DNA from 2 places in the Kocuria sp. WRN011 genome. Region 2 is predicted to be linked to the other one. Evidence: riboswitches for the same ligand, from Rfam matches in the RefSeq annotation. Region 2 holds a riboswitch; the other holds the start of a gene.

The links. A riboswitch is a leader RNA that binds a small molecule or an ion and turns the genes downstream of it on or off. The one in region 2 is predicted to bind S-adenosylmethionine.
Region 1: linked by a shared signal. The riboswitch ahead of CKW39_RS11025 (MFS transporter) and the one ahead of CKW39_RS00310 (O-acetylhomoserine aminocarboxypropyltransferase/cysteine synthase family protein) in region 2 are both predicted to bind S-adenosylmethionine.

The regions. Positions count from the first base shown of each region.
Region 1 is NZ_NSGI01000007.1:81,384-85,257, reverse strand. It holds gene CKW39_RS11025 (MFS transporter) at 1-1,238, opposite strand, end outside; SAM riboswitch class IV at 1,286-1,404, opposite strand; gene mtnC (acireductone synthase) at 1,603-2,367, shown strand; gene CKW39_RS11015 (MFS transporter) at 2,404-3,696, shown strand.
Region 2 is NZ_NSGI01000001.1:64,963-68,836, forward strand. It holds gene CKW39_RS00305 (CoA-binding protein) at 74-565, opposite strand; gene CKW39_RS00310 (O-acetylhomoserine aminocarboxypropyltransferase/cysteine synthase family protein) at 562-1,956, opposite strand; SAM riboswitch class I at 2,018-2,115, opposite strand; gene CKW39_RS00315 (succinate dehydrogenase/fumarate reductase iron-sulfur subunit) at 2,228-2,923, opposite strand; gene CKW39_RS00320 (succinate dehydrogenase cytochrome b subunit) at 2,923-3,726, opposite strand.

The DNA of each region.
Region 1 (3,874 bases), on a different contig from region 2:
ATGGGGGTCAGACCGCCGGAGAGAATGGTGCCCACCTGGTAACCCAGGGACACCCCGGAGTAGCGCAGGTGGGTGGGGAACTGCTCGGCGAACAGAGCGGCCTGAGGGCCGTAGATGCTGTCATGCAGCACGGCCATGCCGATCAGGTACACCAGCGGCAGCAAGGCCAGCGGCCCGTGGTCCAGGTAGTAGAAGTAGGGCCACACGAACACGCCGATGGCGGCCGCGGCAATGATGGAGATGCGGCGGCGTCCCACGCGGTCGGAGAGCCAGCCCCAGAACGGGCCGCCCACCAGGCCCACGGCGGCGGCGATCAGGATGGAGATCATGACCCACTGACTCGCGCCGCGCTGCTGCGTCACGTAGGTGAGCGTGTAGACGGTGAGGATGGAGAAGATGGCCGGCTGGATCATGCGTTGACCGATGCAGACGATCACGCCGCGGGTGTGCTGGGTGAGCACCTCACGCACCGGCGACGACGCGGCGACCTTTTCGCGCTTGACCTCTTGGAACTCCTCGGCGTCCTCGATGCCGGCGCGGATGATCAGGCCGATGATCACGAGCACGGCGGAGAACAGGAAAGGTACGCGCCAGCCCCACGCCTGGAACTGCTCGGCGGTGGTGACGCCCTGCATGATCGCGAAGAACGCGGTGGCCAAGAGCATGCCGGCCGCCGAACCCACCTGCGTGAAGGAACCGAACAGTCCGCGCAACCCCTTGGGTGCGTGTTCCACGGAGAGCACCGCGGAACCTCCCCACTCCATGCCGGCGGACAACCCTTGGGCAATGCGGCAGGCAACGAGCAGGGCCACGGCGAACCAGCCGATCTGCGAGAAGCCCGGCAGCAGCCCGATCACCGTGGTGGCCACGCCCATGATCAACAGGGACGCGACCAACAGGGCCTTGCGGCCGATCCGGTCACCCAGGTGCCCGGCAATGATGCCGCCCAGGGGCCGGAAGAAGAACGCAATGGCGAAGGTCGCGAACGAGGCAATGATCGAGCCCACGCCCGAACCCTGCGGGAAGAAATAGTGACTGAACACCAGGGCTGCGGCGGCACCGTAGAGGTAGAAGTCGTACCATTCGATGGTCGTGCCCACGAAGGACGCGGCGAGCACGCGCTTCTTGTCACGCACTGCGGATCCCACGCTCGCGAGCGCGTGATCCGTGGCGGGTTGGGTCCGCTGGGCTGATGATGAATCGGTGACCGTGGGCACCGGGGCGGTGGCGGGGGCCATGACACTCCTCATGACGGGGCGCCACGGAAGAATGTTTGGTGAGCCGGACGCCGTCCTTGCCCGTACCGGTACTGATCACGGGCCGAATCATCACCTGGGGCACCCCACGACAGCGTCTGAGGGTTGCCGTCCGGCCAGCCAGGGCTTCGCACCGGAACTCGTGATTCTTGTCGCGTGAACCTAACCACACGATCGTTGAGCACCACAAATGATGAAGATTTGTGACCGCCCCGAGGATGCCTCTCGGGATGGCTCGCGAGGAGTGCGTCCTCCTGTTTCCGCCCGTCCCGGGTGCCTAGAATGGGCCTATTCCCCGGGTTGCCGGGGACAGACACCGTTGTCGAACGAACACAGGGAGCCGACCATGCCTGAGCCCGCCGCCGCCAATGCACTGGTGCTCGACCGACCCGAGGTCATCGTGGTCGACATCGAAGGCACCCTCTCCTCCACGTGGTACGTCCGGGACGAGCTCTACCCTTACTCCCGCAAACGCTTCACCAGCTACTTCGAGGAGTACTCCCACAAACCCGAGGTCGCCCGCGCTCGCCGGCAGATCATCGAGATGGCGGGACTGGACAGTTCCGCCACGGCAGAGGACCTCACGGGCGTCCTGGAAGCCTGGATGGATGAGGGGGAGATGCCCGCTCCACTGCGCACGATGCACGCATTGATCTGGCAGGAAGGTTTCGCGGCGGGAGAGTTCGTCTCGCCGTTCTTCGACGACGCGATTCCTGCGTTGCGGACCTGGTCCGAGCAGTCGATTCCGGTGTTCATCTTCTCCAACGGCACGCTGCCCGCCCAGCGCGCGTGGTTCAGCCACTCGCCCGAGGGCAACCTGATTCCCCTGATCAAGGGGCACTTCTCCCTGGAGTCGGCCGGTTCCAAACACGAGGTGAGTTCGTTCCGCAACATCACCCACGACGTGGCCGAGGCCCTTGGCAAACCGCGCGAGAAGTTCTTGTTCTTCTCCGACCAGGTGGAGGCCCTGGATGCCGCCCGCCAGGCCGGGTGGGACACCGTGGGCGTGCGCCGCCCCGGCGATCAGTTCTACGACGCCGGCGTGGGGGATCATCCCGAGATCCAGCGTTTGAATCAGGTACGGTTCATCCGTCGCTACGCGTCCCGCTAGCGCGATCGGGAGATTTCAGACGGGATAGCTTTCACCGTGAACAACACCACCATGCGCCCCGGGGCCGGGCGCGCACTTTTCGCTGCCGTGGCCGGAACCCTCATCGAGTGGTACGACTACGCCTTGTACGGCACGGCCGCCGGGTTGATCATCGGCCCACTTTTCTTCGCCGGAATGGACTCTGGTGCTTCCTTGGCCGCGTTCGCGACCTTCGCGGTGGGCTTCGTGGCGCGCCCGCTGGGTGGTGTGCTGGTCGGTCACCTGGGGGACCGCTACGGTCGCCGCCCGGCCATGTTGCTCACCGTGATTCTGATGGGCGTGGCCACGGTGGGCATCGGCCTGTTGCCCACCTACGCCGCGATCGGCGTGGCCGCCCCGGTGTTCCTGGTGCTGCTGCGTCTGCTGCAGGGCATGGGGGCCGGTGCCGAGTTGGCCGGGGCCATGACCCTGGTTGCGGAGTTCGCCCCGCCGCGGCGTCGTGGACTGATGACGTCGCTCGTGCTCGCCGCGCCCCCGGCCGGCATTGTGCTGGCCACCGGCGCGTTTCTGTGGGCGGCGTCTCTGGGTGATCAGGTGCTGTTGGATTGGGCGTGGCGCTTGCCGTTCCTGGCCTCGGCGGTGCTGTTCGCCCTGGCCATCTTCATCCGCGTCAAGCTTGAGGAGAGCCCCGAATACCTGGCCGCGCTCCACGCCGCCAAAGAGCGTGGGGAACGCCGCAGGGTGCCCGTGGTGGCCCTGGTGCGTGAGCACTGGCGCGCGGTGGTCGTGGGGTTCTTCGCGATTACCGGACACAACGCGCTCAACTACATCCTGGCTGTGTTCTCCTTGTCCTTCATGACCTCACCGGCCGTGGGCATGGATCGGGGATCGGCGTTGACCGCGGTGATCATCGGTTCCGTGTGCGGCGTGCTTGCGACCCCGCTGGGTGGCTTGGCCGCCGACCGGTTCGGTGCCCATAAGGTGTTGGCCTTCGGCTCGCTGCTGGGTGCGGTGGGTGCGTTCCCGCTGTTCTCGGTGCTGTCCTCGGGCAGCGCGATGGCTGCGACCGCCGCCATTTCCGTGGGTTACGGCGTGGTCATTGCCTGCACCTCGGGTTCGCAGGGCGCCTACCTGGCGGGCCTGTTCCCCGCCGCCGAACGCTTCAGCGGCATCGCCCTGGCCCGTGAGGCCAACGGTGCCATCGTGGCGGGATTCACCCCGCTCATCGCGGCCACCCTGATCACCGCCGCCGGCGGACAGACCTGGGCCGCAGCACTCTTCCTCATGGCGTGCTGCGTGATCTCGGTGGTGGGCGTGCTGCTGGGCAAGCCGGGCCGCTACACCTCATAACCACGCTCCTTCACAGTCACGACCTCGCGGTCGGCACTTCACAGTCACGACGACGTCGCTCGGTCCCCTTGGCCGGGCGACGTGCCCGTTTCCGGGTTCTTCCGGTGCTGCCCCGGGGGCCTTCCCGGGTCATCCCGTGGCGGGCCGCTTATGCGTGTCAGCGACCCTTGGCACTCTC
Region 2 (3,874 bases):
CCCGCCTTACTGCCAAGTAACCATGGCTACTCTGCAGTAAAGCGGGATCAAATGGTTGGTCGCTCAAGGACCGTCAGGCAACCACCTGACGCTTGGCGGAAATCACCCCGGTGTTGAAGCCGGCCAGGTGCAGGCCGCCGTGGAAGCGGGCGTGTTCGATCTTCACGCAGCGATCCATCACGGCGTTGAGCCCGGCGTTCTCGGCGATCGCCGCGGCTTCCTCGCTCCACGAGCCCAGCTGCATCCACACGGTCTTGGCGCCGAGGTCCACGGCCTCCTGGGCCACACCGGGCAGATCGGAGTCCTTGCGGAACGCGTCCACCATGTCCGGGACCTCGGGCAGGTCCGCGAGCGAGGGGTAGACCTTCTGGCCCAGCACCTCGTCCAACACGGGGTTCACGAAGTACACGCGGTACGGGGACGAAGACAGCAGATACGTGGCCACGAAGTAGCTGGCCCGCGCGGGCTTATTGGACATGCCCACGATCGCGATCGACTCGGTGTTGCGCAGGATGTTCAGTCGCTCGGGGGCGCTGGGGCCCACCCAGGTGCGTTCGGTGCTCATGCGTGGACTCCTTCGGCAGCTTTTTCGGACGTGGGTTCGGCGGTGGCCGCTGCGGGCGTCACGGTTTCGACGACGTCGCCCTCGCGGTTGATCCCGGTCGCGGCGGTCAGTGCCTGGTCCAGGTCCCACAGGATGTCGGCGGGGTCCTCGAGACCCACGGAAATGCGGATCAGGTCTTCCTTCACGCCGCCGGATTCCAGCTGCTCGGAGGTGAGCTGCTGGTGAGTGGTGGACGCCGGGTGCAGCACCAGGGTGCGGGCGTCACCGATGTTGGCCAGGTGCGAGGCCAGCTGCAGGTTTTCGATGAACCGGCCACCCACTTCGCGTCCGCTGAGCTGATCGGTGCCGGCCACCCCGAAGGCGAACACGGAACCAATGCCCTGCGGCAGGTACTTCTTTGCGCGTTCGTGGTGCGGGTGATCCTCGAGGCCCGCGTAGTTCACGTAGCCGATGCGCGGATCGGTGGCCAGCCACTGCACGACCTCTTGCGCGTTCGCCACGTGGGCGTCCATGCGCTGGGGGAGGGTTTCCACTCCCTGCAGCAGGTTCCACGCGGCCTGCGGGGTCAGCGATGGACCGATGTCGCGCAGCTGCTCGGAACGCAGCTTGGTCAGGAAGCCGTACTCACCGAAGTTCCCCCACCACGTCACGTTGTTGTACGAGGGGACCGGCTCGGTCATTGCAGGGAACTTGCCGTTGCCCCAGTTGAAACGACCGGACTCGACCACCACACCGCCCAGGGTGTTGCCGTGGCCGCCCAGGAATTTGGTGATCGAGTGGATCACGATGTCCGCGCCGTGCTCGAACGGACGGCACAGGTACGGGGTGTTGAGTGTGGCATCCACGATCAGCGGCAGGCCTGCCTCGTGGGCGACCTCCGCCAAGCCTTCCAAATCGGCGATCTCACCGGACGGGTTGGCCACGAGCTCGGTGTAAACGGCCTTGGTGTTCTCGGTGATGGCCGCCTTGTAGTCGGCCGGATCGGTGCCGGGAACAAAGGTGGTCTCCACACCGAAGCGCCGCAGGGTCACGTCCAACTGCGTGACCGTTCCGCCGTAGAGCTGGGAGGAAGCCACCACGTGATCGCCCTGTCCGCACAGCGCGGCAAAGGTGATGAACTCGGCAGCCATACCGGAGGCCGTTGCTACCGCGCCGATACCGCCCTCGAGGGACGCAATCCGTTCCTCCAGCGCAGCCACGGTGGGGTTGCCGATGCGCGAGTAGATGTTGCCGTACTTCTGCAGCGCGAAGAGGTTAGCGGCGTCGTCGGCGTCTTTGAAGACGAACGAACTGGTCTGGTAGATCGGGACGGAACGGGCGCCGTGCTCGGCGTCCGGGGTGCCGCCTGCGTGCAGTGCACGGGTGCGGAAACCGAACTGGTGCTCGGCCATAGGGCTCCTCCTTGTCGGCCGCGTACAGCTCCCGTCCGAACACTGCCCGGGGCCGCGCAGCACTCCATCGGTCCTGGCGGTAGCACCGTGCAGTAGGCCGATCGCTGCGGGTTGCTGCGGCGTCGTCGATCCAGGTCTCTCGGCCGCTCGGGATGGTGAGTCCATTGTGTCGCGTGGGTGTCGACGTTCACAAACCGGGGCCCGCCGGTGACCACGGTGCGAGACGGCCGTCGACGCCGCCGCGCGGGACCTCCCGCGCATCCGCGGTGAATTAGGCGTACTTCCCCGGGTTCATCCGGCGGAGATTTTCTCGAGCGACTTCCGTGAGGTTCTCGAGGGGGAGGCCGGCGGGGCAGACCTCCATGCAATCGCCCAAAAGGGAGCAGGGGCCGAACTCGTGCTCGGCGGCGTCGAGCACCTTGCTCGAGCGTTCGTTCCGTTCCTCCGGAGTCTTGGCGAGCGGCGGGAGTTCCTTGAGCAGCGTGCCCACGTACAACTGGCCGGAACCGTTGGGGCAAGCCGCCACGCATGCGCCACAGCTGATGCAGCCGGCGTTGCCCAGGGCCTTGAGTGCCACCGGGAACTTGGCCTCCTTGGCCACCCGCCGCAGAGCCTTCTTGTCCACGGACAGATCTTTCTTGACCGGGAACGAGCCCGCGCGCATGGGTTCGATGAAGATCTCGTCCCCATCGCGGTAGGCCCGCAGTGACTGCGTGCATGATGCCTGGTTCTTGTCCGGGCCGTGGGGCACGCCGTCCACGGTCACGCCGCACTTGCCGCAGATGCCTTCCCGGCAGCCATCGTCAAAGCTGACGGGGTCATCGCCCTGGCGAGTGAGGGTTTCGTTGACCGCGTCGAGTAGGTCCAGAATGCTCATGTCTTCGCGAGCCTCGACCGGGCTCACGGCCACGAACGTGCCCTGATCCTCGGCGGAAGCCTGCCGCCACACGTGCACTGTCAGCAGCATCAGCGCACCACCTTGGCCTGTACGGCCACGGGGATGGTGACGTTTCCGAGAGCCACAGTGGCACCCACCAGCTTGGCCATGGCCTCGATCAATTGGGCGCGCTGTTCGGTGGTCGTGAAGCCTGCGTCCATGGCGGCCGTGCGCACGCCGTGAATCATGTGGCCCGCCAAGGCAGCCATGGATGCGGTGTAGAAGAACGCGACGCTCGGGCGGGACAGGCTTGCCACCAGATTGCCGTAGGCGTCCCCGTGGCGATGCTTCACTGACGCCGCCGGGCGCGCCCCGACCGTCAGATCCGCAACGTGGTACGCAGTGAACAGACCGAGCACCACACCCGTGGAGCGCATGGAGCGGGCGATGATCTGGGGGACCGAGCGACGCCGGCCACGAGGACGCCTGCGCTGCTTGCCCGTGAGCTGGAGCTTGAGGTCCTGAAACGTGCTCTGGACCGTGTGGCGCTCGGCGCGCATGGCCCGCAGTGTGAGTTCGGCGCCGGCCATGATGTGGCTCGTGGCGCTCGCGAGCAACCCGATACGCACCACCCACAGCACGGAATTTCGCGGCAGCACCGGAGCACCGACGGTGCGGAGGAATTCCGCATAGTCGTTGTAGTGCTTCCGGCCCAGGTACACCTGCATGTTCCCGGCCATGTGCCCCGCGGTGAACAGGCTCAAGATGGTTCCGGACGCGGCCATGGCGAGTTTGAGCTCGGCATTGGTGGCGTCCTTGAACATCACCTCCCACGCGCTGAGCTTGGGAGTGGAGTCGGCAGTGTCCGTCGAAGGCTGAGCGGCGGGATTCATCACTGGATCATCCTAAGAGTTCTGCGCGGAAGTATCAGTTCGAGTGCCCTGGGAAGTAACGAACAACTCGATCCTCATGCGCGCGGGGTGAAATTCCAACGCTCGGGGGAGTCGGTGCCTGCCTTTTCTTCGTAGCCTTAAAGATAAG